DNA from 3 places in the Paenibacillus sp. ACRSA genome. Region 1 is predicted to be linked to each of the others. Evidence: a T-box and tRNA genes for the amino acid it is inferred to sense, from the RefSeq annotation. Region 1 holds a T-box; the other regions hold tRNA genes.
The links. A T-box is a leader RNA that pairs with one kind of tRNA and senses whether it is charged. The one in region 1 lies ahead of argS (arginine--tRNA ligase), so its partner is inferred to be a tRNA-Arg.

Region 1 (10,474 bases):
CCAACAGGATAAGTCCACCTGGACCTGGCAGCAGCGATTGAATTAAGTTTACCTTCTGAAGCGTGCCCTTAGACAACATGGGGAGCTGCTGATCGATCGCTGCACCCAGGTATAATCGTTCGCTCCATTGTTTGATGCGCTGTTCTAGCACAGCGGAGCGAATGCCATGAATCCTTCCCATTGTCATGAGGTACTCTTTAGCCGTAAAGGGGAGCTTAGGAAGCCCATCAATGGCGAGCATTGTTCGACCCTTAAAGGAAGATTGCATGCTTCCCGAATTCGGCAGGGTCATTCCTGCTAACATTCGTAGGAGTGAGCTTTTGCCTGAACCATTTCTACCAACTAACACAGCACACTCCCCTACAGCTACATGGAAACTAATCTCTCTCAACACCTGAACTGAGCCCAGACGTTTACTTACCTGTTGAAGCAAAACCCCTTCGGCTCCTGAATGATATGTCTGCTTTTCCTCTACGTTGGTTGTGTTCTTATAACGTGTATTTGTCCTCCAACCCACCAAATTATCACATCCGTTCTGGTGCTTTTACACCTAGCAAGTTCAAACTGTGTGCCAAACGTTCTGCCGTACGTTCGGTTAACGTTAACCGGAAAGCTCTCTCTTCGAGTGGTGCGTCTGCGATCCGTTCTGCATGATAGAACCGGTTAAATGCCTGTGCAACATCAATTGCATATTTGGCAATGACGGAAGGCTCACTGCGTTGCACGGCTTTGCTCAAATATTCAGGATAATGAGCCAGCAGTTTTAACAACGCCCAAGTTGGTTCACTCGTGGTTACTTTCTGCTTCGTGCTGTTGTTCTCGCGTTCAATCGTTGTTAGCTCCTCTTCAAGACCCTTCTCCATTTCGGCAACTTCTCTCGCCTTAGCCAGCACACTTTTAATTCGAGCATAGGCATATTGCACATATGGACCCGTCTCACCTTCAAAGCTCACCGCATCTTCCAAAGAGAAATCGATATCATTCAGGCGATTGTTGCTTAGATCTCCAAATACGATTGCCCCTACACCCACTGCCTCCGCCACCTCCTGTGGATTAGGCAAGTTGGGGTTCTTCTCCTGTATGATCTGCATTGCACGGGAGACCGCTTCATCTAATACTTCTTGTAAAAAGACGACCTTACCACGACGAGTAGACATTTTCCGTCCTTCGAAACGCATGAGACCAAACGGAATATGCTCACAATTCGCAGACCAGTCATGACCCATCCGGGATAACACCGCGAACACCTGATTGAAGTGCAGCCTCTGCTCACCTCCGACCACATACAACATCTTGTCTGCTTTCATTACATCATGCCGATATATTGCCGTAGCTAAGTCCCTTGTTGGATAGATCGTTGTTCCGTCTTTTTTGATAATTAAGCAAGGTGGCATATTCTCTTCTTCCAGGCGCACCACAAGTGCTCCATCACTCTCTTCCAGCAATCCTTTCGCTCGGAGTTCATCTACGACTGCACCCATCTTATCGTTGTAAAAACTCTCACCAAGTGTGTGGTCAAACTGAACGTTTAACCGCTCATACATTCGATCGAATTCCTTCATGCTTACTTCAACGAAAAAAGCCCATAGCTGCTTAGCTTCTTCATCCCCTTGCTCAAGCTTGCGGAACCAATCTCTTGCCTCAATCTCCAAAGAGGGATCATGTTCAGCCTCATCGTGAAAACGAACATATAATTCAAGCGAAGTGCGGATTGGTTCTGCCTGTAATGCAGCATCGTTTCCCCACCGTTTGTAAGCCGCAATCTGTTTCCCAAACTGGGTACCCCAGTCCCCCAAATGATTAACACTCACCGGGGTATAACCCGCTTCATTATACAGACGATATAACGCAGCCCCAATGACCGTTGAACGCAGGTGTCCGACGCCAAACGGTTTGGCAATATTGGGAGAGGACATATCAATCACAACACGAGCAGCATTACCTTCCTCAAGCTTGCCAAATCCAGGCTGCCCCAACTCCTGCAGCAGCTCCGCTGCCAGCTTCTCCCGTTTAAATCGGATGTTGACATACGGCCCTGCTGGAACAGCCTCCAGAATATCCGATTGCAATGCACTCGCAATCTCCGTTGCGATGGCTACAGGAGCCTTTTTCAACGACTTAGCTAACACAAAACACGGAAACGCAATATCCCCCATCTCCTGTTGCGGCGGTACTTCCAAAAGCTTGAACACCTCTGCTTCTTCGAGCCCTGCTACGGGGGCAATATGTGAAGCGGCCTGCTTTTTCAACATATAAAACACTCCTTGATCATTAATAAATATACGTAAATTACAAAACAAAAAAAGCCCTCGTCTCCTATAACAAGAGACGAGAGCTATTATTCACAGTTCCCGCGGTACCACTCTAAGTGAACAGTATCTAGGTACACGAATGATTCGTCCTACTACTGTTCCGCTCGGTGCGATTAACGGTCGCATGCCGGATTACCCTCAAACTGATGAGTTACAATACTGCAGACATGTAAACATCACTTCGGACAACCATCTCACAGGTGCGTTTCACACAGATCATTTCATACCGGCTTCCACCCGCTCCGGCTCGCTGTCATGTATGGGTCTGGTTACTCTCCTGATCACAGATATTGGTAAGTTTCAATTCATTGCCATCATTATACAGACTGATACCTGCTTTGGCAACTGGTAAACCTTACTTCCAATACTTTATCTTCGTTGTACAATCTCGTACGACTGATGCTCTAGATGCATAATGGGTCTACAAAATTTCAACGTTTCTCATCAAAAATCCCCTTTAGAGATAACGTTTACACATCTACATAGATGCTCTGCAAACGTTATTTGCTTTAAGGGGACTAGGCTAATCTGCTATTTATTCACGTACCATTATGCCACGACTACCGCCATCATGCGGCACGCCTCTGCGCATTTACGGCAAGCTTCCGCGCAGGCTTGGCAATGATCATGTCTATGCTTCTCACATTCCGCAGCGCAGGCTTCACATGCTTTTACACATAAATCGCAAATCTCAGCGATAAAATCACTTCCACGTGTCATCGCTTGTGCAGCAAACCCACAGATCTCTGCACATTCTCGACTCAAACGAATGCAATCACGCAACATGGCTAGATCATATTCTTTCAAGCTTGATATGTAACTTACGTTGCAAGCATTCATGGACTCCAGGCAAGCATCAATACATTGTTGAATTTGTTGTTGTGTCATTTAAAGTTACCTCCCAGGCAAAGTTTCCTATGCTTCTTAATACCCAGCCTGGAGGACCCTTGAATCATTACACTGTTTTTACCGCTTCGAGTGCCAATAACTGGTTTCGGATAATGGTTTGATCAAAATGCTCACCGATGAACACCGCAACATTAGGCACATCGCCCTGAGGGGTGATTTTCATGTAGTCCGATTCACGATAAGCGTACTGGAACCAAAATCGGCTGGCTGTATCGCTAAAAGTCAAAATTCCCTTAGCACGATACACATCCCGAGGCAATTGTGACACAAAGGATTCAAATGATTCACTATTCACCGGCGCACTGAAATAATGCGTGTACACCATCACATGTTCATGTGATGCATGCGGATGGGGCTGATCATTAATCCCATGCTTATGTTCATCATTATGATCATGGGGATGATCACCGTGAGAACCATCGGAATCCTCATGTGAGTGATCATGTCCTACCGGATTATCCGGCGATGATTTATGCTGTCCATGGGTACATCCATGTGCTGCACAGGCTTCCGTATGGACATGTTGTCCTTCACTGTGATGGTGCTCTGATTCACTACGCGATGCACTTCCGTGGACAGCAGCGCCACTTTGAAGCAACATATCTAGATCGACCTCACATTTAACGGTTGGGATGACCGGAGCAAAAGCATTCCACTTCACAAGTAATTGCTTCAAGCTGTCTAGTTCTTGCTCATTCACACGATCTATCTTGTTCAATAACAATACAGACGCGCAGCGAATCTGTTCTTGCATCAGCTTGTATGTCTGACCTTTCTGTTCAAGATATAATCCAGACAAATGCGCAGCATCTACTACAGTAATTAAGCTTGTCAACTCTAAGCGCATGTACAGTGACGTTTCCGTTACAGCATCGAGAATCTCCATCGGATTGGCTGCTCCCGTTGCCTCGATAATGATAACATCAGGAGATTCTGTCTGTATCAGCTCTGCAAGCTGTAGTCCTAAGTCTCCGCGTACCGTACAGCATATACATCCACCGAGCATTTCGGTCATCGGAACAGAGGAATCCACAACTTGTCCATCTAAATTCACTTCACCTAACTCGTTCATGACCACAGCAGGGCGTAGTCCTTGTTGCTGCCAATGTTTGATCAGTTGAACGAGCAGCGTGGTTTTACCGCTTCCCAGAAAGCCTGACAATATATATACAGGGATGGATTGATCTTTTACAAGCGTTTCATTCATCGTTATACACCTCTTTAGCCTGACCATCAAAATATGATCAATTTCTACCCTAGGACATGTCTGACAACTCGCTGAAGTGCATCTTTCACCGCCTTTTCGCCCCCTGCTGCGTCACTTTCCCTTGACGTGCACCGGCACGCCTGCGGAAAACTTCCTGGCTTGGAACGAAAAATCGGCAAAATCTGTGTCTTTCGGAGTTTTCAGACACGCCCTAGCGAGTGTACACCAAGTCGGATTAGCTTTGCAATATGTACATAATCCTGTCCGCTTCGCATTGCCTGTTTTCGCTGGATCGTCTATGCTATGGAGACATGAAATGAGGAGGATCATTTAAGATGATTAATTCAGTGGAACAACATCGTCAGGAAGCCCCTAACACGGTTTCATGTATGATTGTTACGGTCTCGGATACTCGGACGAAGGATACTGATACAAGTGGTCAGCTTATGCATCAGCTCTTATCTGAAGCGGGCTACCAAGTTATCGACTACATTATCACACCCGATGAATCCGATCGGATTCGAGCTATCCTGCAGGATGCGGCTGTTCGCGATGATGTAGAAGCCGTGCTGCTTAGTGGGGGAACTGGAATTGCACCTCGGGATACAACGTATGAGGCTGTGTCCTCACTGCTAGACAAGGAGTTACCGGGCTTTGGTGAGATTTTCCGCTTCCTAAGTTACACGGAGGATATTGGTTCTGCAGCCATTCTCAGCCGAGCGGTGGCAGGAACAATCGGACGTACAGCGGTGTTCTCTATGCCAGGTTCCAGAGGAGCTGTCAAGCTGGCTATGGAAAAACTCGTTGTGCCTGAGTTACGACATGTAATGCGAGAAATATACAAACCCGTCTGAGCGCTCAGACGGGTTTTCATTGTTTTGTTTTATTTTTAATTACGTCATCCGAGCTATGTGCGGTCAATCCAACGTAATGTTCACACGGAAATGAATGAGACAGTCATATTTTAGTCCAACTTATATAACATATGATCGAACACCTGCAACACTTTATCCTCATAGACATCCTTTTGCCCACCTGAAGCAGTGTAGACCATAGATACATATCCTTTACTACGAATCGATGTTTTGCCTAATACATTCTGCAATACAGCCTGATCCTCAGCGTTGCCATACATTTCTTTCATTCGAAGTGTCCGCGTATGATCATCGCCAAAAATATGAACTTTTACAACATGCCGTCCACTTCCGTTCAGCAGATACATATACGTAATTCCACCCTCACCGTCATCAGCAGACATGTTATTCATCAGCTTTATGCTTTTTTCGTTGAACGCTTGATCCAACTCTTGTATAAAAGCTCCGTTCAGACCATGCCCCTGCGATTGTGCACGGATATTCCCTTCATTCGTGGCCTGCCCCGAATAGATTTTGCGTTCCTGTGATATGGAGGATGATGAACAACCTGCGAGCAGCGAAATGCTTAATGCTAACATGAGGCTTGTTCGTGCAAGTGCATATGGCTTCATTTTAGGTGATCGACCTTGAGTTGTAGTATCCACGCTACTCTTCCCTTCCGTCACGATGCTGTGACATCGTATGGTAGAGTTAGCATGTCTAAGAGAATCGAATCTTATTCGATAATTTCAATAATTAAATTGATGTCTCCATTGTATTTACAACCGTGCGCCCAACAGCTTCTCCTTGCAGAATTGCTCCCAATGTCTGAGGCAACTGATCCCATGTAATCTCTTGAATGCCTAGTTCAAGTGCACGATCTGGCTTCCACTCACCACCAAGCAGCTTCCATAACCGTTCCCGACGTTCCATAGGACAATATACCGAATCAATACCTCTGAGCTGAATGCCTCGTAAAATAAACGGAAGCACCGTCGACTCAAATGCTGTTCCCCCGGTTAATCCCGAAACGGCAACCACTCCCCCGTACCGGATCTGTTTTAACCGTTCAGCCAGCGCTGAGCCTCCAACAGGATCAACTACGCCTGCCCACAATTGCTTGCCTAATGCGCCTTTGGCTGGCTTGTCTGCTTCTTCTCGTGAAATGATGTGTGAAGCACCTAAATCTCGAAGCAGCTGCTCTTGCTTATCCTTTTTGCCTGTGCTGGCAGTCACCTCATATCCTAGCTTTGCTAGGATGGCTACTGCCATGCTCCCCACACCACCCGTTGCACCTGTCACCAAAATTTTGCCCATCTCAGGGGTTACACCCGCTTGAACCAGGGCATCGACAGAAAGTGCTGCGGTAAAACCTGCTGTTCCAATCGCCATGGCTTCTTTTTCACTGAGACCTGGTGGCAGTGGAACCAGCCATTCACTACGGAGACGTGCATACCGGCTATAGCCACCAAAGTGAGATACTCCCGGCTCATACCCCGTACTGATTACACGGTCACCTGGGGCAAATCGTCCGCTCACAGATTCCTCCACAGTTCCCGCGAGGTCTATGCCCGGCACTATAGGATATTCACGTACAACGCCTCCTTTTTCAATCGTAGCAAGTCCATCCTTATAATTGACACTAGAATATTGAACCTGTAGTGTAACGTCTCCGTTAGGCAAATCCTCTTTTCTAAGCTGTTCTATAGAAGCCTTGACCTCCCCATCTTGTTCTTTTCGAACTACGTATGCTGGAAAAGTGTTCTCCATCGTTATCCTCTCCTATTGTTTTTTTATTTTTTGAAGTAACTCATTTTGGAAGCAACTAAGGAAAACGAAATTCAATTCATGTAGTGAATTATTCATCACAATAATTCATAAGTTTCCTTTTCCCGGTTAGCGATGCCCTTTATACACTTTACTGCTTAAGTCTGTCTGCTACTCGTTAAAAGGTATACTACCGACCCGACCAGTGGAACAAGACCGATCCAAGCCCAAGCCTGTGAACGTCTACTAATTACGGCATCTCTATATATAGCAAGCACAGATAGCAGGGACAGTATGACAAAATCAATAGTCATTATGTGTACAAATGAGGATTGGCTGAACGCCTCCAAATATGCTTCCATATTGCCTTGTGTCAGCCCATAATAGAACGTCCCGAGGGTCAATAACAGCAAAATCCCATACGTTAACTTATTTCCTGCCAATCGACGAATGCCTGACCTACGATCACTGCCGAAGGATAAGCTTGTGTATGCTGGAGTTAACTTATGTGCTGAGACCCATGCGAAATAAGGTAACAGCGCAAATGCTCCCAACCCAAACGATAGTATAACGAACGGCCATGCCGGAAAGCGACTACCTCGCTCTTGAGGTGACGTCCGTAATAATAAGCAAGCATAGATCGCGGGGAATATCCCCAACCACGAAAATACGACAAGTAGCCACGGTTCCCTGCTCTGCATCGTAATCAGTTCTCCAAATATGGGGTCATCTCCAGGTGGCTGTCCTGGTGCCCATAACCAAGCATAGATGACAAAAACCACCCATATCAATCCTAAAACCCATCTCATATGTACACCTCCTCTATCTTTCATCCCCCACGAATGTTGGCTTGAAACAGCTATCCAGCGGCTGATCGGTGAAGTTATTTGGTAAAGAGAGGTACGTTATGTCGAACTAAGAACTAGTCGATTGCAAGAATTGGCGTCTCCTGCGCTTTCCCGAGAAATAATGGTGCCATTTCCACTTAGGATCAGCTTCAGTTACACGTAGTATATCTCAATCAACTGACTTCTTGTCCATGACGAATCACACAACTTCGATGAGTTCATGACCTCTTAGGTTCAATACCACGCTCGCCAAATTACCAGGGAAAGAACACGCAGATGAAAAAAAGGCATAAGCCGAGTAACTCCCCGGTTATGCCTTACTCTATGATTAGGCGCTATTCCTCTGTGAATTGAACATGTTCTGCAATCAGCTTCTGTTTCATATTCCAAGCTGCCGGGCTGATGTTCACACGATAAATCTCTGGATTGAGCTTCCGCTGATATTCTGGCCAGAACAGATTCATCTGTTCGCGATGATAGCTACGAATCTCATCCAAGGTTGGTAACTCGTATACTTTGCGTCCATTCACGAAGATAGGCTCTAACATGTTAACTGCTTCGTAGCGGGTCACCGTCTTCTTCAAATACGGGTGTAGCGGGTTGAACAGCTTGAGCGGTCCACCTTGCAATGGCTGCTCTTCACCTGGATAACAGATATAGTCCGCGATTGCTTTGCCATGTTTCGGATCAATGATCCGGAACACTTCCTTTTTACCTGGTGTGGATACTTTTTCGGGGTTGGCTGATATTTTAAGCGTAGGTAGCATCTCACCACCATCAACTTCACGTTCTACCAGCTTATATACGCCGCCTAGTGAAGGCTGGTCAGATGCCGTAATCAGTTGTGTACCGACGCCCCAAGTATCAATGCGTGCTCCTTGAGCTTTAAGGTTGAAGATGGTGTTCTCATCCAGATCGTTGGAGGCTACAATTTTCACATAATCCAGACCTGCTTCATCCAGCATTTGACGTGCTTGAATCGATAGATATGCTAAGTCACCACTATCCAGACGAATCGCATTCATTCTCTTGCCTTGACTCTCCAGCATTTTAGCTGTTTTGATCGCATGAGGCACACCGCTATTCAGCGTATCAAACGTATCTACCAGCAGTGTTACCTGATCTGGTAATACTTTGGCATACACGTCAAAGGCCTCCTGCTCGCTCATGAAGCTCTGTACCCAAGAATGCGCATGTGTTCCTGCTGTTGGGATTCCAAAACGCTCTCCTGCCAGCATATTAGATGTGGCATGGAACCCAGCAACATAAGACGCACGTGCTCCCCAGATCGCCGCATCCGCTTCCTGTGCACGTCTTGTTCCGAATTCGAGCAAGGTATCTTGGCTTGCTACTTGCTTGATCCGCGATGCCTTTGTAGCAATCAATGTTTGATAATTCATGAAGTTAAGTATCGCCGTCTCCACAAGTTGCGTCTCCATAATAGAGCCTTCTACCCGAATAAGCGGTTCATCAGGGAATACGATTGCCCCTTCCTTCATCGAATGAATTGTGCCCTGAAATGAAAACTGGAGCAATTCTTCCAGAAAGACAGGATCGTAATTTTCCTCTTGTTTCGATAAATACTTGATGTCGTCCATGTTAAAGCGAAGTTGGCTGATGTAATTCACAATGCGTTCCAATCCGGCAAAAACAGCATATCCGTTTCCAAACGGAAGCTTGCGGAAATACGCTTCAAATACCGCTTTTCGCTTGTGAGTTCCATTCACCCAGTGGGCATACATCATATTGATCTGATATTTATCTGTATGTAAAGCCAGGCTAGTCGTCTGCATTTGTCTCATCCTCTCTGACTTCCGCTCATGTTCATAGGCATTACCTTTGAACACAGGTTAACATGTGGAGACTCTCTTCACGATTACATAACATTAACCATGTCGTTGTGAATCCAAAAAAGTCTCCGGTTTATTTCATTCACCATATTTAACGCCAATCTAACATAATTACAGCTCGCAGGGTTCATTAAGCTATCGGGCAAGAATAGTCTCTCTTGCTTTCACGACTTGAGCCCCCAGACTCGAACGGAAGTGTCCTAGTGCCCACTCATGTCCAGCAGCATTAAAACTGGCTACAGCATCCTCATACACCGTGATGTGAAAGCCTTTGTTGTAGGCATCCACCGCTGTATGTAATACACATATATCGGTACACACACCTATGAGTGCAATATCTGTAATTCCGCGTTCCCTAAGCCTAAGCTCCAGATCTGTTCCACAGAAGGCACTATATCTCGTCTTATCCATCCAACGAATATGCTCTTTCCGATCCTCCATCACTTGGGCTAAGCGTCCATATAGTAGCCTTCCCTCTGTATCCCTAATGTTATGAGGCGGAAAAAGTGTTGTTTCCGGATGGTACGGATCATTCTGTTCGTGCAAATCTACAGCCATAATGACTTCATGCTTATGATCACAGTAATTCTCAGTAATTGCAGCTACAGTCTCTTCAATCTCAACTGCCGGCCCACCAACAGGCAAAGCGCCTGTCACAAAATCTCGGGTAAAATCGATGACAATCAATGCTTTCATCGTCTGCACTCCCTTTATTTTGAGAATAGTC
Region 2 (10,474 bases), on a different contig from region 1:
CTGTAGCTAACGCGGATGTAAAAGCTGGAGCGATTGCGAAGGCAGTTAAACGTCAGTTGGGGGCAGTATTATCTGTGAGCCAGCCTGATGCTAACGTGCCTGTATTCTATGCATCGGAGAGTTTGATGTCCAAAGCTACGGATACCGCAGCGGGTACTGAAATTGAAACCGGTCAGGTTAAAGTAAGTACAACACTAAACATCACATATGAGATGAAATAAGACGTTGTTCATATTTAGGTATTTTGTATAAACAAGCGACCACCTGCTCTACGCGGGTAGTCGCTTTGCTTATTTTAATATTGCAGATGAGATCTACATTGTTTTGCCCATGATACGGCTTAATGGGTTAGTGTATTGCAAGTGGGAGAGATTCATTTGCGTTCATCGTGAAGTTTTAAGTGGATTGCTAATAGACTTAGAATCGATTAGGGTCAAAGACCGGTAGTTGTAGCTTATATGACAGATACACCTCCGGATTGTAAGGAATGGCGATGGTTGCTACTCCGTTTTCTAATACATCGGTTGGTATAGCAGTGGATGTTGCCTCGTATCTATTGAGCATATCCACCGGAATGTCCATTAGCACTTTGCTGTAATCGTTGCTTAATATCTTCACATGGAGCATTCCTCCATTATTCTTATAATTCTGCATCCGAATTCGTAACGTGCGATTGTGATTCAACACAACTTCTATATTACGAAATACAGCGCGATCAGGATTGCTCATCTCGTAAGGTTGAGTACCTACAAAAGAAACAGATTCCCCGGCTACCTGCTTCACCTCTTCCACAGTTGCTCGATAAGCGAGTGGTGCAGGTGTCATGGCAGCATCCGTTTTACGTTCCTCATCACTGAATTGTAGCTCGGTATTCATGACATGTTTGCTTGCGATGGATACTTTAAGTCCAAGATCCTTGTTCCATTGCCCCAGTGGAAGATAAACCTTACCCCCGACAACCTGTTGCTTGCTTTGACTCACGGCTAGCTTACTGGTTCTGCTATTCCGCTCAAATAACAGGTCTCCCCCTTGAATTTCATATTTAATATGGAAGGCATTCGTGAACTCCTCTAAAGGAACATAATATAAGCCGTTCATGTAGAACGTAGGTTGTCCGTTATAACGAAGCACGCCTTCACCAGAGGTGATTGCTACAGGTAGTGTTAAAAAGAACATGCCTTCATAAGAGAAGGAGTCCCAATAATTCACCCAATCTCTATATTGACTATACTCAATCTTAAAGTGTTTTCCTTCCGGAATATAGTAGAAGGAAGGTGGGTATGCCTGTGGGTTAGAGAAATAATAATCGATGACATACAAATCATCTGAGGCCCATTGTATTCCTTCCACGCTCGCCCGGTACAAGCTTTCGTAGGATCGAACCTGCTTCAATGTTTTGAGATCATATACAAGCACCTTGCTTGCCTTGGTTTTCTTGATTCCTACCGAGGGATCAGCGATCAGTACCAAATACTTAAGATTAGGTGAGACGAACGTTTTTACATCTCTGACTTCGCCTTTAAAAAGTGAGGTCGCTTTTCCGCCGCGAATCCCCTCTACAACCGCACGGTAGGTCTGTTCTTTATAAGTGCTGGTCCACTTAATTTTTGTGTCTCCTGCCATAAACGTCTTACTGGAGACAGGCTGTTTGGTGTCGTACACGATGTCATTTTTGGTTACTTTCACGGGGCTACCCTTTAATCCGCCAAATAAGAGGGTAAAGCAACTGGTGAATTTTGCGTCAGGGCAGTATACACCAAGAGGTGTGGACGAAGTTGAACGATTTGTACTGAATTTAGTATCTGTCACATCTTGGCTCGTAATAATACTGCCATTGGATAAAACTCGTTTGTTATCTACAAGGGAATAGTACTGGGTATCACCGTTATCCGATCTTACGGAGTACAGCCCTTGTTTCGCCCAAAGTTTGAGCCATTTGTTGGATTTAATCTCTGTGATTTTGCGAAGCTTAATGGAGGCATAGTCATATTCATAAATGACGGCACCTGTGTTCAGGTAGGCTAATGTATAAGCCTTCAAACCTTGGGTGGTGTCTACGACAACACCATCTTGTTGGTTGAATCCGTTCGTCGATGTGAATCGATATGAAGAGGGCTGCAACGATGAGTCAGTGAAATCATACTCGTTAACCTTTTTCATACCTGTGTCATAACTAATTACCGTTGTCCTTACAGTGACCTGCTGTTGTCTTTCATCAAATATGTAGGTTGTGCGGTGTCTTACTTTTTCCTTGCTACCTTCTGTAGCTGCTGCTGAATGTCCAGTCTCGGGATGAATTGTGAGCAATAGGGAACAGATCAACAACAGGGCAATACATTTCCTAATAATCATACGACGTTTCCTCTTTCCTCTTCATATATTGTCTTTTTTTCAAGATGTGTGCGGGTTAACCCTAATTCATAATATCGGTGAGTTTATTGATGTTGTTTAATGAATTATTGGACGGGCTGAATCCTGTTTATCGTTCATTTGGTATCTTTTTTGTAGATATGTTCGTGACAAAACGGTCATTTTCGGTGCAATTTATTTCAAGTTAATCGTCAAGATTGTAACTGGAGCTGTAAACCTTTCCTCAAATGGGTTAATTATAATAAAGAGGTGAGCGTATGAGGCGTTGTCGTTCAAAATACATACGCAATGAACCCTTAGTGCGAATTTAGAGAGGAGTTTTTATATATGACATCATGGAAGAAATGGACAAGTGCGTTGCTGGCAGCTGGAATTATTGTAGGTAGCGGAGCAGGGTGGCAGGAAAGTTCGGTTCAAGCAGCTTCTGTCTCATCTAAAGTGACGGCACCTATTGAAGTAACGCTGAAATCCGCAGGTAAGACGCTGACTCAAAAAGGGCTTTTGCAGGGTGGATCTACATGGGTATCTCTAACTGCGGTCAAAGATGTTGCAGGTGGAACACTAACCTATGATGCGAAGAACAAAGAGTATACGCTGACCGCAGCTAACAATAAGATGAGAATTAGTCTAGCTGATGGATCACCAATGCTTAGAGTGAATAACTACTATCCCGGCGTTGAGGCGAAGTTGATTCAAGGGCGGTTATACATTCCTTTCTCAGCGATGAGAGATTATCTGGGTGTTCAGGGAAGCTGGAATGGGCAAGCGAAGACGTTAACACTTAGCAAAGTGAAGCAGAACAATGTAACAGTGAAAGCAGCTACGGTGAAAGCGACTGTCAAAAATGCTGAAGTGGATATCCAATATCCGCAGGTAAGTGGACTCGCGAATGATAAAGCTCAAGCGGCAATCAACAAGGTACTGAAGGATGAGGCTAATGCATTTGTAGCAGGCTTCAAGAAGCAGGTTTCTGAGAATGGGGCTGCTACTGCGGATCGCCCATATGCTTTTGAGAGCACATATGTTGTGACATATAACGAAAATGGCGTGCTAGGACTCATTACACAGCGCTATGAGGACTACGCGGGAGCTCATGGCATGACGACCCGTTCAGGACACACATTTGATCTGGGAACGGGCGAGGAACTGACGCTGAATGATGTGTTACAGAACAATGCATCCATGCGTGAATCTCTTGGCAAAAAAGTAGGCACACAGCTTAAAGCTCGTGGCGGTTATCTGGACGGATATACAGGATTGAACAAAGATCAGGACTTCTACGTTACGCCAACAGGTATAGTCGTGTTCTTCCAACTGTATGAGTACACTGCGTATGCTGAAGGGTTCCCTGAGTTCCCATTCACGTACAAAGAAGTGCTTCCTAAAGGTGCAACGCCATTCAGTGGAGTAGCAGCTGAAAAGTAAGAGCAGAAACGTTATCATATGTTCAATAATTATTGGATGTATCACGTATAGAACAGAAGTTTAACGACGCGTAGTTGCAGTTGCTATCATCATAAAATCACAAAAAAATCCCACCATTCGTAGAATGGTGGGATTTTACTAGTTCATAGTTAGAAGCCAAGAAGGCTTCAACTCATGACTTTATAGGTGAGTTCACGATTATACGCCTTCTGAACCTACTCTTTCGATAACTTTATCAATGATACCATAATCGGCAGCTTCAGCAGCACTCATGAAGTAGTCACGATCTGTATCTTTCTCGATACGCTCCAGGGGTTGACCGGAACGCTCGGAGATGATGCGGTTCAATGTGTCACGCATTTTCAGAATGCGACGAGCACGAATTTCGATATCTGTAGCTTGACCTTGTGCTCCACCAAGTGGTTGGTGAATCATGATCTCACTGTTAGGCAATGCAAAACGTTTACCTTTGGCACCCGCATTAAGCAAGAATGCACCCATGGAAGCTGCCATACCTACGCAGATTGTAGATACATCTGGTTTGATGAATTGCATTGTATCGTAAATGGCCATACCGGCTGTGATGGATCCGCCTGGGCTGTTGATGTATAAGTGAATGTCTTTCTCTGGATCTTCTGCAGCCAAGAATAACATCTGTGCCATAATGGCATTCGCCACAACGTCATTCACGTCGCTGCCAAGGAAGATGATACGATCCTTCAGCAATCTGGAATAGATGTCATAGGCCCGCTCACCGCGGTTGCTCTGTTCAACGACCATTGGAATATAACTCACGTGAAAAACCTCCTCGGAAATGTAAATGTTAAATTGGTGTTTATATTTAAACTGTTACCGTATTACCCACATCATAAACAATTCCAAACAAAAAGTCAAAGAAAGTCAAACTAACTTTGAAAAAAAAGAAACCTTTCCGGTTTCATTGGTTAAAAGGGTTATGTACTACGAAATAAGAATGGCGCGCCCGCCAAGAATCGAACTTGGATCTCAGGCTTCGGAGGCCTACGTCATATCCATTGGACCACGGGCGCACATGAATGGTTGGCTACTCTTTCGTAGCACGAATGCTTGCACACAAATGAGCTTCAAATATGTGACAGCATTAATGATTATATCTTAAGCGTGGTTGAAATGCAAGCAAATGATCAGCCTCATAGTTTGGAATACAACGAAAATGATCATGATGAAGATAAGTGGATAAAGAACGCATTTAAGTACATGCTATAAGAGGTTTTGCACATGTTGAGCAAGTTAGGAATGGAGCCATATATAGATGATAATTTAGACTTTCTTCTATATGTAGTGTGAAACAGATTCAACGCCTACTAGAAGCTCAAGATTGTGAAAATAAGCGCGTACAAGCTTAAAGAAACGTTATGAAATGGGGCATTTGAAACACTTGCATGTCGCGTCAGTTTTAGGTAGAATAGACGTGGGACTTAAAAAGTTAACCCGGGACATTTTGAGGCCATGAAAGAGAGCTTGGAACGAGAAGCTTGCGGGAGTGGAAAGCATGCGAAAGATTTTAGAAGTGCAAAAGCAGCTTCTGCCTGATCTCATGGATGTCTTGAAGAAGAGGTATACGATTCTACACCAGATCATGTTATCGGATGTGATTGGACGAAGAACGTTAGCTAATTCCATGCAGATGACCGAGCGGGTTCTGAGGGCTGAGACCGATCTATTAAAGGCTCAGGGACTTATTGAAATTGACAGTACAGGAATGAAGATCAGCGAGGCAGGTCATGATTTGCTGCAGCAGTTAGAGCCCGTCGCCAAAGAGCTGTTCGGATTGTCCGAACTGGAAGAGTGCATCAAGCAAGCCTACGGTCTGCAAAAGGTAGTCGTTGTTCCTGGCGATTCGGACGTATCTCCATTTGCCAAACGGGAACTGGGCAAGGCCGGAGCAAAGGCTCTTGGCAATATTATGAATGATAACGACGTTGTTGCCGTAACTGGCGGTTCAACAACGGCTGAAGTTGCAGAGCAGCTTAATCCGCCAACACCACTCAAAGGTGTCTGGTTCGTCCCTGCACGCGGTGGACTAGGAGAAAGCCTCGAAATTCAGGCCAATACGATCGCATCCACGATGGCAAAGCGGGTAGGAGCACAATACAAACTCCTGCATGTACCGGATTTGCTTAGTGACCATGCCTATGAATCCCTTGTTCAAGATCCGGGTGTCCAGGAGATTCTGCAGCTGATTAGACAATCGCGCATCGTTATTCACGGAATCGGTGATGCCGTGGAGATGGCACGGCGACGTAAACTTGCTACAGAGATCGTGGAAGAGCTTCAGGAGCAAGGAGCCGTATCGGAATCATTCGGTTATTATTTTAATGATCAGGGTAACGTGGTTCACACCATGCTTACACTCGGCATGCGACTTCAAGATATCGAACGAACCGATGTAGTGATCGGGATTGCGGGTGGCAAAAGCAAAGCGGCTGCCATTCACTCCGTGCTTAGATTCGGCCAGGAAGATATATTGATTATTGATGAGGCTGCTGCCAAAGTCGTCGTTGCCGAACTGGAATAAGAATTTGTTTTTTAGAACACTTCAAATTTGTTGTCTTGACGGACTTCACGGTCTGTCTTGAATATATAGCTTCATAAAAAAATTCAATCAAAACTTGGGAGGAACTTACTCATGATTAAAGTAGGTATTAACGGTTTTGGACGTATTGGTCGCTTGGCATTCCGTCGTATTCAAAATGTAGAGGGCATTGAAGTTGTAGCAATCAACGACTTGACTGATGCTAAAATGCTGGCTCATTTGCTTAAATATGATACAACTCAAGGTCGCTTCGATGGCGATGTTGAAGTACATGATGGCTTCTTCAAAGTGAACGGCAAAGAAGTTAAAGTATTGGCTAACCGCAACCCAGAAGAACTTCCTTGGGGAGACCTCGGTGTAGATATCGTTCTGGAATGTACTGGTTTCTTCACAACTAAAGAAGCTGCTGAGAAACACTTGAAAGGTGGAGCTAAGAAAGTTGTTATCTCCGCACCAGCTACTGGCGACATGAAAACCATCGTTTACAACGTAAACCATGAAATCCTCGACGGTACTGAAACTGTAATCTCCGGCGCATCTTGCACAACGAACTGCCTGGCACCTATGGCAAAAACGTTGCAAGACAAATTCGGAATCGTTCAAGGTTTGATGACTACAATTCACGCTTACACTGGCGACCAAAACACGTTGGATGCTCCACACCCTAAAGGTGACTTCCGTCGTGCTCGCGCAGCGGCTGAAAACATCATCCCTAACACAACTGGTGCTGCTAAAGCAATCGGTTTGGTTATCCCTGAACTGCAAGGTAAATTGGACGGTGCAGCTCAACGTGTACCAGTAGCAACTGGTTCCCTGACTGAGCTTGTAACTGTATTGGGTAAAAAAGTTACTGCTGAAGAAGTTAACGCAGTAATGAAAGAAGCTTCCGATCCACAAACTTTCGGATACACTGAAGACGAAATCGTATCTTCCGATATCCAAGGTATCACTTTCGGATCCCTGTTTGATGCAACTCAAACTAAAGTTCTGACTGTTGGCGACCAACAATTGGTTAAAACTGTAGCTTGGTATGACAATGAAATGTCCTACACTGCACAATTGGTTCGCACTTTGGAGCACTTTGCAAAAATGATTAAGTAATATCTGCAATAACATAGAGCGGAAACAGAGTATTGTTTCCGCTCTTTATATATCAACCTTTTGCAAATTTCTCAAAAACACCAGGATTGACAAGGGTTTTTCGCTCTTCATTGGTCCACAAAATACATGGGTGCGGAGGAAATACAGATGAACAAAAAAAGTGTACGTGATATCGAATTGACAGGAAAACGGGCTTTTGTACGTGTAGATTTTAATGTACCGCTCGAAGATGGTAAAATTACAGATGACAAGCGTATTCGTGCAACGCTGCCTACGATTAATTTCTTGATCGAAAAAGGTGCTAAAGTCATTTTGGCAAGCCACATGGGTCGTCCTAACGGCGAAGTGGTTGAATCCTTGCGTTTGACTCCAGCAGCAGAGCGTTTGTCTGAATTGCTTGGTAAAACAGTTGTTAAAGCTGACGATTCCGTTGGCGAAACGGTTAAAGCTCAAATCGCTGAATTGAACAACGGTGACGTATTGTTGCTTGAAAATGTTCGTTTCCATGCAGGCGAAGAGAAAAATGATCCAGAACTGGCAAAACAATTTGCTGAACTGGCTGACGTTTTCGTTAACGATGCGTTTGGTGCAGCACACAGAGCACATGCTTCAACAGAAGGTATCGCTCACTTGTTGCCGGCTGTATCTGGTTTGTTGATGGAAAAAGAGCTTGAAGTGTTGGGTAAAGCAATCTCTAACCCTGAGCGTCCTTTCACAGCAATCATCGGTGGTTCTAAAGTTAAGGACAAAATCGATGTGATCGACAACCTGTTGAACATTGCAGACAACGTAATCATCGGTGGAGGTCTGTCTTACACGTTCATGAAGGCTCAAGGTCATGAAGTAGGTCAATCCCTGTTGGATGAGTCCAAATTGGATGTTGCTCTGGGCTTCATCGAAAAAGCGAAGAAATTGGGCAAGAACTTCTACCTGCCAGTGGATATCGTGATTTCTGATGATTTCAGTGCGAATGCAAACACGAAGATCGTTGAAGTTGGCGACATTCCTGCAGATTGGGAAGGTATCGACATCGGTCCTAAAACACGTGAGATCTATGCTGACGTTGTTAAAAACTCCAAACTCGTTGTATGGAACGGACCTATGGGCGTATTCGAAATCGAGCCATTCTCCCACGGTACACGTGCAGTAGCACAAGCTTGCGCTGAGACAGAAGCTTACACTGTAATCGGTGGCGGCGACTCCGCAGCAGCAGCAGAGAAGTTCAAATTGGCTGATAAAATGAACCACATCTCCACAGGTGGCGGTGCATCCCTCGAATTCATGGAAGGCAAAGTGCTTCCAGGCGTAGTTGCATTGAACGACAAATAAGATTTAAGCTATAGCATGAAGGAGTTGAAAACCATGAGAACACCGATTATTGCAGGTAACTGGAAAATGTTCAAAACTGTTTCCGAATCTAATGACTTCATTCAGGAAGTTAAAGGAAAAGCGGAAGTAGAAGGCGTGGAAACTGTAATCTGCGCACCATTTACGAATCTGCCAACACTGGTAGAAGCGGTTAAAGGTACAAACATCAAAATTGGTGCTCAAAATCTTCACTTTGAAGATAATGGTGCATTCACAGGTGAAATCAGTGGCGTTATGCTGAAAGACCTGGGTGTGGATTATGTCATTATTGGTCACTCGGAGCGCCGTCAATATTTTGCGGAAACCGATGAGACTGTTAATAAAAAGCTGCATGCGGCATTCCGTCACGGATTGACTCCAATCTTCTGTCTTGGTGAGACGCTCGAAGAGCGTGAAGCGAACCAAACTAAAGACGTATGCAAAGTGCAAACGGTAGCTGCTTTTGAAGGTCTGTCTGCAGAGCAAGCAGCACAAGTCGTTATTGCTTATGAGCCAATCTGGGCGATTGGAACAGGCAAATCTTCCACTTCCCAAGATGCGAATGAAGTTATTGCTTACATCCGTACATTGGTGAAAGATCTGTACAACGAGCAGGTTGCGAATGCAGTTCGTATTCAATACGGCGGCAGCGTTAAACCTGAGAACGTAACTGAATACCTCGGACAAAGCGACATCGACGGCGCACTTGTTGGCGGTGCTAGCTTGCAGCCGGCTTCGTTCATCGCGCTTGTTGAGGGGGCGAAGTAAGATGACAGCTCCAAAACCTGTAGCACTGATCATCATGGATGGCTTCGGTCTTCGTAATACGGTTGAAGGCAACGCGGTAGCGCAAGCCAAAAAACCGAATTATGACCGTTATATGAGCCAATTCCCACACACAACACTCACTGCTTGCGGTGAGGCTGTAGGTTTGCCAGAAGGGCAAATGGGGAACTCTGAGGTTGGTCACCTTAACATTGGTGCTGGCCGGATCGTTTACCAGGATTTGACCCGTATCTCCAAATCGATTCGCGATGGTGAGTTTTTCGATAATGAAACTCTCGTTAAAGCTGTACGCGAAGCGAAACAAAGCGGCAAAAAGCTTCATCTTTACGGATTGTTGTCTGATGGTGGCGTACATAGTCACATCGACCACTTGTTCGCTATGCTGGATCTCGCCAAAAAAGAAGAAATGAATGATGTATATATTCATGCCTTCATGGATGGCCGTGATGTTATGCCGGACAGTGGTAAAGACTTCATGCAAAAACTGATCGCGAAAATTGAAGAGGTTGGTGTAGGAAAGATCGCTACGGTACAAGGTCGCTATTACGCGATGGACCGTGACAAACGTTGGGAGCGAGTTGAGAAATCATACCGCGCTATCGTTTATGGAGATGGCCCTAAATACACTGATCCACTCAAAGCGGTTGAAGAATCGTATGAGAAATCCGTATTTGATGAATTCGTTGAACCAACGGTTATCGTCAAAGCGGATGGTGAGCCGGTAGGTTTGGTAGAAAGCGGCGATTCCGTTATCTTCCTTAACTTCCGTCCTGACCGTGCAATCCAGTTGTCGCAAGTATTCACGAACCAAGACTTCCGCGGTTTCGATCGTGGACCGAAGTTCCCTCAAGGCTTGCACTTTGTGTGCCT
Region 3 (10,474 bases), on a different contig from region 1:
CTTTGATCGCCGCCGCAGCTTCTTCATTATTTACTGTTACACGAACCACCTGACAGCCTGCTTCCTCAAGTCGCAGAATCTCTGCCACGGTTGCCTCAACGTCTGCCGTTTTCGTTGTACACATACTCTGGATTATGACATCATTATTGCCACCAATCGTTAAGTTCCCCACTTTTACGGGACGTGTATCTTGTCTTAAATACATGAGTGATTTCTCTCCCCACAACGTCAAATCTCCACCCTGACAGAGACATCAAATTCGTCTTCTGCCAAAGTGGAGGACTGACAAGTCTATATTTCAGAGCTTAATGGAATATGTCACCCAAATCAGGCGCTTTCTTCCTGCTTATCGTCCTTAGATTGGCCGAGTTCAGGCACAACTCTTTTCTCAACGACTTCTTCCGTGATTACACAGTTTGTAACATCTTCACGTGAAGGAACTTCATACATGATTTCAAGCATGATGCCCTCAATGATGGCACGCAATCCACGCGCGCCTGTGTTACGTTTAATTGCTTCTTTTGCAATGGCGAGCAATGCCCCTGGTTCAAACACCAAGTTAACATTGTCCAGCTCAAGCAATTTTTGATATTGCTTCGTAAGTGCATTTCTTGGTTCGGAAAGAATCCGTACCAACGTATCTTCATCCAGCGGCTCCAATGTGGAGATTACTGGCAAACGACCTACGAACTCTGGAATCAGACCGAATTTCAGCAAATCTTCCGGCAATACCATGCCGAGATATTCGCCTGGTTTCAGATCCTTTTGCTCAGCGACTGTATTGAAACCAATGACTTTTTTACCAATACGGCGTTTGATCATTTGTTCCAATCCATCAAATGCACCACCACAGATGAACAGAATATTCGTTGTATCAATCTGGATGAATTCTTGATGTGGATGCTTACGCCCACCTTGTGGTGGTACTGAAGCAACCGTTCCTTCCAAAATTTTCAGCAATGCTTGCTGAACACCTTCACCCGAAACATCACGTGTGATAGAAGGATTCTCGGATTTACGAGCAACTTTATCAATCTCATCGATATAAATAATGCCGCGCTCTGCTTTTTCAACATCATAGTCAGCAGCTTGGATCAGCTTGAGAAGGATATTCTCAACATCTTCACCCACATAACCTGCTTCCGTCAAGGAAGTTGCGTCTGCAATCGCAAATGGAACATTGAGGATTTTGGCCATCGTTTGCGCAAGTAATGTTTTACCGGAACCCGTAGGTCCTAACAGCAAAATGTTACTCTTCGACAACTCAACATCTTCAATTTTGCTTTGAGTGTTGATCCGTTTGTAGTGATTATACACCGCAACAGACAACGACTTCTTCGCTTGTTCCTGTCCAATAACATATTGATCCAGAATTCCACGAATTTCTTTCGGTTTCGGAATATCTTTCAGGTCGATTTCTTCATCATGACCCAATTCTTCCTCAACGATCTCAGTGCACAATTCGATACATTCATCACAAATGTAGACGCCTGGTCCAGCGACCAGTTTACGCACCTGTTCCTGAGATTTACCGCAAAAAGAGCATTTCAGTTGCCCTTTCTCATCGTTAAATTTAAACATGAAACCACCCCTTTAGGAATTGATCGGTCTACTGAGCACCTGGTCAATAATGCCGTACGTCTTGGCCTCTTCAGCACTCATGAAAAAGTCACGGTCTGTATCCCGCTCAATTTTCTCAAGGGACTGACCTGTACGATCGACGTATATTTGATTCAGTTTCTGACGTGTTTTAATAATCCATTCTGCGTGTATCTTAATATCCGCAGCCTGTCCTTGAATGCCGCCGAGCGGCTGATGAATCATTACTTCACTGTTCGTCAGCGCATATCTCTTGCCAGGTGCGCCGGCTGTCAGCAATAACGAACCCATACTTGCTGCCATTCCTACGCAGATGGTAGACACATCCGGCTTGATATATTGCATCGTATCGTATATACCCATCCCTGCAGTAACAGAACCACCAGGTGAGTTAATGTACAAGCTGATGTCCTTTTCAGGATCGTCCGCTGCCAAAAACAAAAGCTGAGCTATGACAAGATTGGCTACATCGTCATCAATCGCACTGGTTAGAAAAATAATGCGATCCTTCAGCAAACGGGAATATATATCGTAAGACCGCTCGCCTCGATTGGTTTGTTCTACAACCATTGGCACCAGACTCATGAGACCAACCTCTTTTCTACATGTAATTAGACATAGGTTATTTGTAAAGCAAACCCAAATTCATTCTATCACGTTCCTGTGCCAATGTCATTTCTCACAGGTCGTGTACAGCATAGGTTTGTTTACTTTATAACCTGATCATATTTAACCATGTTTTCTATGTATGTGCAAATCGAAGCAATCCTATGCCGTTTAACCATTTTTTATTTGCATTAAGCACATAGGTAAGTATGCCATAAAAGCATTATGAATATGATAACTATCCATTTTATTATTCATTTCCCTATAAAATGGATGTCATAATTTAAAAATAAGGCACGCAATGACTCACGTGCCTTATCATTTATTCAACTGTTAACTGTTCATCAATAACAGCTTGTCTTATTTTTCGGCAGATTCTGCAGCAGCTTCTTCAACTGGAGCTTCAACTGGCTCAACCACTGTGCTGTTCTCAACGAGAACATCAATCGTTTTGCGCAGTTTCACTTCATCACGAAGGCTGTCGAGGGAACCATTACCTTCGAGAATACCACGAATCTCTTCAACTGGACGTTTGTAAGATTCAGCCATTTTCTCGAGTTCTTGATTCACTTCTTCGTCAGACACTTCGATGTTTTCCGCTTTACCTACAGCTTCGAGAACCAGGTTGTTGCGAACACGTTTAGAAGCATCTTCTTGCATTTGTGCTCTCAGATCAGCTTGAGTCTGACCGGAGAAGCTCAAGAACATTTCAAGGTTCATACCTTGGTTGCGAAGACGGTTGTCGAAATCGCGCATCATGTTCTGTACTTCGCTATCAACCATTGCAGAAGGGATGTCCACTTCAGCGTTTTCAGCCACTTTTTCTACAACTGCGTTTTCTTGTGCACCTTTGAACTCATCCGCTTTGCGGGATTCCAATTGTGTTTTAAGATCAGCTTTGTATTCTTCAAGTGTATCGAATTCGCTCACATCTTTAGCAAACTCATCATCCAATTCTGGAAGCTGTTTACGTTTGATTTCGTGTACTTTCACTTTAAATACCGCTTGTTTGCCAGCCAGTTCAGCTGCATGGTAGCTCTCTGGGAACGTTACTTCAACGTCTTTGAAGTCGCCTGTGGACAGACCCACAACTTGCTCTTCAAACCCTGGGATGAATGTGTTGGAACCCAGTTCCAAGGAATAACCCTCTGCTTGTCCACCTTCGAAAGGTACACCATCAACAGAACCGTCGAAGTCGATTACTGCAACATCGCCGTTTTGAGCAGCACCTTCGTCAACTACAGTAAGTTCTGCATGACGTTGTTGGAGACGCTCAAGCTCTTCTGTTACTTCTTGCTCTGTAACTTCACCTTTAGCTACAGCAACTTCAATACCTTTGTAGTCGCCCAGTTTAACTTCTGGTTTAACTGTTACTTTCGCTTTGAACTTAAATACTTGTCCTTTAGCGAATTGCTCGATATCTACATCAGGACGATCAACTGGGAAGATATCCGTTTGATCGATAGCTTCTGTGTATGCTTCAGGAAGCAAGATGTCAATCGCTTCTTGATACAAGCTTTCCACACCAAAACGAGCTTCAAAGATTGGACGTGGCACTTTACCTTTACGGAATCCAGGTACATTCGCTTGTTTAACTACTTTATTAAAAGCTTTGTCGAGTGCTTCAGTTACACGATCTGCACCCACTTCAACTTCAAGAACCCCAAGGTTCTTCTCTATCTTTTCCCAAGTTGCTTTCATTGTATACTTTCCCCTCCAAAATTCACATGTTCACGTAGGCAATCACGTACAAAATAACCATTTTAGTATAAACAAGATTACATTCTTTTTCAAGGGGAATCCCTTGATGCCGTTTGAGGAAAACGTTTCCCGCCCTTTTTAGCCGTCCAAACCGGCAGAAACAAACTGTTTCATCGAACGATATGCTTGCTCCAAACGGAACCGCATAGATCCCGTCACGGCATACATAGAGCGCGTATCTTCTTCATTATGTGTGCCGCTTAAACTATCCGCAACAGTCATATGTAATGCTGCAGCCCAAATGTCCGTCATGGAATCATTTTCCTCCAGCATGGATTCATAATCACGCGTACCATACACCGCCATGACAAATTGTATCCACAATTCCTGGGCAAAGTAAAATAGCGTAGGTTCATGAACCTCCGTCTGATCCGCTACCCTTTCCAAAATACGAACAATCTGAAGCGGAAACTCTTCTGGTCGCAGAGGTACTGTGTCAATCTCCACTTCAACCTGTTCCTCATTTCTGGTAAATATGACTTCACCATGAGCACCGCGACGCCGCAAAGTCTGCAAGACACGGAATTGGAGCAATGGATGAAGCGACTTATCTTTCAACCAGCTCGTTAGTGCTTCATCAATCTCCGGGAGATCAAGATAGGCGAGTTGTTCCAGCGCTAACATCGTTTGTTCAGAAAGAGGTTCCTCCATAACTGTTCGAAGCAGCTTATCTGCATAACCATCATCCTGCTCCAGCTTGGACTTAGCATGCTGACGTGCCATATCCTCTTCGCTAATCTCCTCTTCTTCCCGCACCTCTCCAATGACTGGAGATTCTTCCCCATAATGAGGGAAAGCGGCCTGAAGCCATTCAAGCAAAGCCCGCCATTCATCATAATGCCGTTCTTCCTGTCCCTGACATTGCAACAAAAAACGGAGCAATGAGATGGCTTCACTATACCGTTCATTTTCTAGCATCACCGTCAATTGAATCTGATAATAGTCCAACGTTTTGGGAAACAGCACGATATTATTGCTGTCGGTTTCCGGGGTCGTGGATTCCTTAATAAGAGCACCTCCTCTATATTTTGATTTTTCATATGGAAACGATGATAAATAGATGTATCCACATTTTGCATCACTCGATTGTCCTCTTATGGAATTCACGGAATCAAAATCCAGACGAACTGAATCACCTTGAACTACACCGTGCTCATCGAAAAAACGCTTAGCATGTGTTGCAAAAGGCTCGTATATTAAGCAAAAAGCGATCTATTTTCTGAGTTCTCCTGATATTCTAACATAACCTGAATTATAATAAAAAAAACACATTAGACGCCAAATTTCATATACAAAAATAATACGTTAATAAAATGTTTGATATTCATCATTATTTATGATAAAATCATTTTTGCTTGAAAAAATTCATGTCTCAGTAGCTCAGCAGGATAGAGCAACGGCCTTCTAAGCCGTCGGTCGGGGGTTCGAATCCCTCCTGGGACGTATTAAGAAAAACTTCCTTTGGGAAGTTTTTTTGCGTTCAGGGGATGAGAACCCCAATGGTTCGTCGGAGCATCCACTTCGGAAGAACCACTTCGCAGTCTCGACTTCAAGGAGAGTATCCCTCCTGGGACGTATTAAAAAAAACTTCCTTTGGGAAGTTTTTTTTCGTTCAGGGGATTCCCTTCCGATTGGATTGTTCTGACTTGACACAAAGTGTTATGCTTGGCGAATGGATATGTAACAATCCATACATATTAATTATCATTCTTTAGAAAAAATAGGAGATCTAATTATGTCATCTTCAACACAACAACACTCGTCAACACCTGACGAAACTAATCATTCCACTGTATCCAAAAGATACGGCTTATTGTTAGCAGGCATTATCGTTATAGCTGCAACGATGCGTTCCCCTATCACAGCAACAGGTCCCGTTGTAGAAATGATCCGGGCAGATACAGGGATCGGACATACGTTGGCAGGCCTCCTAACCTCGCTTCCCTTGCTAGCTTTTGCAGCAGTATCTCCGTTTGCACCCCGCTTAGCTAAACGATTAGGAATAGAATCGGCACTGTTGATGGCTGTGCTCATCGTAACGATAGGTGTGCTTTTACGACTGTTACCCTCGGTTGTTCCTCTGTATATTGGAACTGGTATTTTGGGGTGTGGCATCGCGTTAAGCAATGTATTGTTACCGAGTTTAATCAAACGCGACTTTCCACTCCGGGTAGGGATCGTGACCGGGTTGTACTCCGTTTCCATGAATATATTTGGCGCAATCTCTTCAGGTGTCAGTGTACCCATCGCCGGAGCAACCTCTATGGGCTGGCGTGCTTCGTTAGGCATATGGGCAGTGTTATCCTTACTAGCACTCCTTCTGTGGCTACCTCAAGTTGCCGTGGGACGTCAACGCAGGCTCTTCGTTGCTTCTTCGAGCGAAGGCACACCTGTGCGTCTCCGAACTTCTTCCCTAGCTTGGTTTATCACCTTGTTTATGGGACTACAATCATTAATATTTTATACAACAATTACTTGGCTTCCAGAGATTCTCACCGAGCAGGGTTTCAGTGCTACATCAGCAGGCTGGATGCTATCGCTTATGCAGATGGTTAGCGTACCAGTAACCTTTATTGTTCCAATCCTTGCCGGCAGAACTCAAGATCAACGTATACTGACAACCGTAACGTGCTCATCGTTAATTGTTGGTTACACCTTATTGTTAAGCGGAGTTTCTTCCCTAGTGACGATAGGTGTCACATTGGCAGGAATAGGCGCAGGTGCTTCGTTTGGATTGGTGACCATGTTCTTCGTCCTTCGTACAAAGGATGCAAGACAAGCGGCCAATCTATCTGGTATGGCTCAATCCTTCGGATATATGCTAGCGGCAGTTGGTCCATTACTGCTAGGTATGCTTCATGACTGGACGAAAGGGTGGACTTTCCCTTTATTAGTTCAAATGATCCTTGCCGTTGGTCTGTTAATCGTAGGCATTCAAGCTAGCAAAAATCGAATGATCGGTTAGTTTCCCCATGAAACGAATCATAGGCTAGACTCAATGACTAACTAAACCACAAGCATCCTTTGTCTTCTCTGTTCAGTAGAATGATAACTAAAACGGCCTCCACCCTATAAATATGGGATGGGGGCCGTTAAAGTACATCCAAATTCCTTCATTAATACATTCTCAAGCAATAAACTTTACTTTACCTTACTTCACTGTAACCGTAATTGTATCCGTGCTAGTCACTCCAGCTGCATTGATCAGCTCTGCTCGATACGTATATGTGCCTGACGCCTTACCAGACAATACACTTACAGCGCTTTGAGCCTGAGGCGTTGCCGCTTTGAGCTCTTGTGTATCGATCAACTCATCATTTTCATAAAGGCGGTATTCAGTGGCATTGGTTCCCCACCACAAGTTCATCGTTACTTTATAGTTGCCATCTCCATCCCAGTTATCTTGGGAAAGGACTGCTTTTCCTGGCGATGCATTTGCAACCCGCACAGTCAGCGTCTGACTCCGAGTTGTTCCCTTATCATTTGTGAGCTCAGCTACATACGTATATGTGCCATTGGATTTACCCGTAATTTTCGTCTGAGCAAACTGTGCCAAAGGAGCATTGTACGTCAACTTTTGCGTGTCAATTAAAACTCCATCTTCATATAACTTGTAACTAGTTGCGTTCTCGCCCCACCACAAGTTCATGCTAACTGTGTACGTACCTTCCAGTAGACCGTTGCCACCACCGTTATTGTGAGACAATACAGGTGTTCCAGGTGCTCCTGTTGCAGGAGTTTCCGGCTCAGTCTCTGTTGATTGAATTGTCAGCGTAGTCGTCGCTGTACCAGAAAGCCCTTGTTGGTCTTTAACCGTCAATTCAACGGTATATTCACCTGCAGCACTATCCTCCAACGAAAGATTGAAGCCACCATCAGCCTGTATTTCAAATGCATCCTCTTTAACAATCGAACCATCTTCCTTTTTCACCACATACGTAGCTTCCAAGGAAGCCGCTGGATCAAAATCAATGTTCCAGCCATTCGCAAGTGCATCTGCAACCCGGAAATACAAGTCTTCTACACTACCGTTAATGACAACAGACTCATCTTGTTTAAATTCCAACGTCTCTGGTGCAGTCACAATAGGAGCTGTTTTCTTCACCAAAAATGGAGGTGTATCTTCTTTATACGTCTTACCATCAGCACCAAGTGTAGTGATATCCACCGTGTATAAACCATCCGGTATTTCAGTCACTTCATCGGTAACATAATCAGAATAGTTACCACTCCATGCTAGATTATATCTAGCATTGGCATTGAAGTTGAAATAGTTTCCAAAGATAGATCCGATGTATCCATCTTCATAATATCCACCCTCTGGATCAAGACCATCATAGATTTCAATCAATGCAAACGTCATTGGATTATAAAATTCCATGGCTACATTAAGGGTGTCTAATGTTCCATCAGCCTTCAATGGATAATGGAATGGATTTTTCACATTACCTGTAACTGTTTCAATGTACTTAACCCCACTCAACGTAACATTGAAATGAGCTACATATGGCACTGTAAAAGTATTCGTTCCATTTGATAATTCAATATACCCTTGCGCCTCTGTTACAGCAGTAACTCCTTGAGGAACGGTAATTGTAACCGCCAGCTCTTCCTCACCATTCAGTGTGAATGAAGTCTTGTCTACAGCAACGGATACGCCCGGAACTGTACGAGTTGGATTAACATTGACTGTGTAATCACCACCACTACCGTTCAATGCTTCAACTTTAATCGTTTTGGTAACTGTCTTTTCATCAGTTCTCAAAAAGTTACCATAGTTAATACTTCCGGTGATATTCTCTTTTTCGACAAGCGATCCACTTTCTGTATAATGTGTTACATCCAGCACTTTAACCAGCGCTACAGGATCAATCGTATTTACAGCCTGGATACGACCTGCACCTTGATCAAACACATCAAATTGATTTGTATCAAGCACCTTACCATTGTTCATAAGTGCAACTTTGATATCAAATGGCGTCCAATCTGGATGTTTCTCAATCAGCAGTGCAATAAGACCTGCTACATGCGGTGTAGCCATACTTGTACCTGTTTTACGATCATAAGCTTGTGTGTAGTCTGCATCAGGCTCGTCTTTGCCGTAAGCAGGAATTGTAGATAGGATGCTTGTCCCCGGAGCAACAATATCCGGTTTGATATCCAGCGTTACCTTCGCTGGGCCACGGGAACTGGATGAATTCATTTCATCGCCTGGTGTTTGATCACGTTCGAAATCACTAAAGCTTACTTGAACGGGTTGTCCCGCATCGAGTGCTGCCTTGATGACCTCTCCATCTTCTTTCGTCATACTAAGTGTTGGAATAAGCTCAAAATTATCTCCCAGGCTTACCCCAATTGGCCCTGGAATATTGTTATATACAATAACAGCTACGGCTCCAGCCGCTTTAGCATTAGCGATCTTCTCAACAAATGCCAGTTCACCACGTTGGATCAGTGCCACTTTTCCTGTAAAATCCTTACCTTCAAACTCAGCCGGTTTACCAAGCCCAGCGAATTCCAACTTATAATCATCAGTCAAAACTGATTCAGGATCTGCTGACAAACTCCAGCCCATCAGATCCAGTCGATACACTGACTCTGTAACAGCTAGCGGAGCTGTTTCCGTTGCAGTCGGAGCAATAACCGATTCCTCTTCAACTGAAGCCGCAGCTTCATTTGAAGCTTCTTCTGTCACAGAAGGCGAAGCTGGTTGATCATTATTTTCTGTGGCAACATCTTCTTCATTTAACGCCTCAACATCAGAAGTTGCTTCTGCTGCACTTCCATCTGGCTCTGAATTAGTAGAAACCGTTTCGTCAGAAGTTATGGACTCCTCACTTGCTCCACCTTGTTCAGGAGCAGTCACGACCACTTCTTCCTCAGGGGTAGTTGTCTGTGTGTCTTGTTCTTGAACAACAGGCACTTCTATTTCAGGCGCTGTTCCTAGTTCTGGAGATTGCTCTAACTCAGGTTGTTGCTCTGGCAACGTTTCTTCGCCCACTTCACCGATTGCGAAATGAGTATTAGCTGTAATTAGCTGGCTAGGCCCTGTAGAGTTACCAACCGTAATTGCCATAGCCGATGCGCCCGGAGATCCGAGTGTATAGCGATTCGGCCCATCGTTACCACTTGCTACTACCGCTGTAACACCAGAAAGCATTGCATTATTAAGAGCTACAGATGTAACATAACTTGGGTCATTCGCTGAATTACCCAAAGAGAGGTTAATAACATCCATCCCATCTTGAACTGAACGGTCTATTCCTCCAAGTACCCAAGAGGTTTGTCCACTGCCGTAAGGCCCCAGAACACGATAAGCATATACATCCGCTTCTGGAGCAACGCCAACAATGCCATAATCTCCTGCTTCACGCGCTGCAATTGTACCCGCTACGTGCGTACCATGAGAAGTGTAATAAGCACTGCCATTAGCATTGAACTCAGGCTGTCCAGATGCTTTCCATTCTTGATAGGTCGCTTCATACGGATCACTATCGTTGTCTACAAA

Region 2: it has a tRNA-Arg gene. The T-box ahead of argS (arginine--tRNA ligase) is inferred to sense a tRNA for this amino acid. The anticodon was not compared.
Region 3: it has a tRNA-Arg gene. The T-box ahead of argS (arginine--tRNA ligase) is inferred to sense a tRNA for this amino acid. The anticodon was not compared.

Annotation. Positions count from the first base shown of each region.
Region 1 covers NZ_JAKRNP010000002.1:566,973-577,446, forward strand. The annotation lists gene MH215_RS07505 (ATP-binding cassette domain-containing protein) at 1-433, opposite strand, end outside; gene argS (arginine--tRNA ligase) at 525-2,252, opposite strand; T-box leader at 2,322-2,606, opposite strand; gene MH215_RS07515 (four-helix bundle copper-binding protein) at 2,862-3,200, opposite strand; gene MH215_RS07520 (CobW family GTP-binding protein) at 3,268-4,428, opposite strand; gene MH215_RS07525 (MogA/MoaB family molybdenum cofactor biosynthesis protein) at 4,764-5,282, shown strand; gene MH215_RS07530 (hypothetical protein) at 5,393-5,947, opposite strand; gene MH215_RS07535 (acrylyl-CoA reductase family protein) at 6,039-7,052, opposite strand; gene MH215_RS07540 (hypothetical protein) at 7,208-7,858, opposite strand; gene MH215_RS07545 (nicotinate phosphoribosyltransferase) at 8,233-9,690, opposite strand; gene MH215_RS07550 (cysteine hydrolase family protein) at 9,883-10,443, opposite strand.
Region 2 covers NZ_JAKRNP010000010.1:110,710-121,183, reverse strand. The annotation lists gene MH215_RS23290 (SIMPL domain-containing protein) at 1-221, shown strand, start outside; gene MH215_RS23285 (hypothetical protein) at 418-2,352, opposite strand; gene MH215_RS23280 (stalk domain-containing protein) at 2,698-3,795, shown strand; gene clpP (ATP-dependent Clp endopeptidase proteolytic subunit ClpP) at 3,994-4,590, opposite strand; tRNA gene MH215_RS23270 (tRNA-Arg) at 4,770-4,844, opposite strand; gene MH215_RS23265 (sugar-binding transcriptional regulator) at 5,327-6,352, shown strand; gene gap (type I glyceraldehyde-3-phosphate dehydrogenase) at 6,464-7,471, shown strand; gene MH215_RS23255 (phosphoglycerate kinase) at 7,619-8,800, shown strand; gene tpiA (triose-phosphate isomerase) at 8,834-9,586, shown strand; gene gpmI (2,3-bisphosphoglycerate-independent phosphoglycerate mutase) at 9,588-10,474, shown strand, end outside.
Region 3 covers NZ_JAKRNP010000012.1:46,056-56,529, forward strand. The annotation lists gene ispG (flavodoxin-dependent (E)-4-hydroxy-3-methylbut-2-enyl-diphosphate synthase) at 1-205, opposite strand, end outside; gene clpX (ATP-dependent protease ATP-binding subunit ClpX) at 328-1,581, opposite strand; gene clpP (ATP-dependent Clp endopeptidase proteolytic subunit ClpP) at 1,594-2,184, opposite strand; gene tig (trigger factor) at 2,566-3,906, opposite strand; gene MH215_RS24405 (hypothetical protein) at 4,045-4,884, opposite strand; tRNA gene MH215_RS24410 (tRNA-Arg) at 5,336-5,409, shown strand; gene MH215_RS24415 (CynX/NimT family MFS transporter) at 5,702-6,931, shown strand; gene MH215_RS24420 (S8 family serine peptidase) at 7,118-10,474, opposite strand, start outside.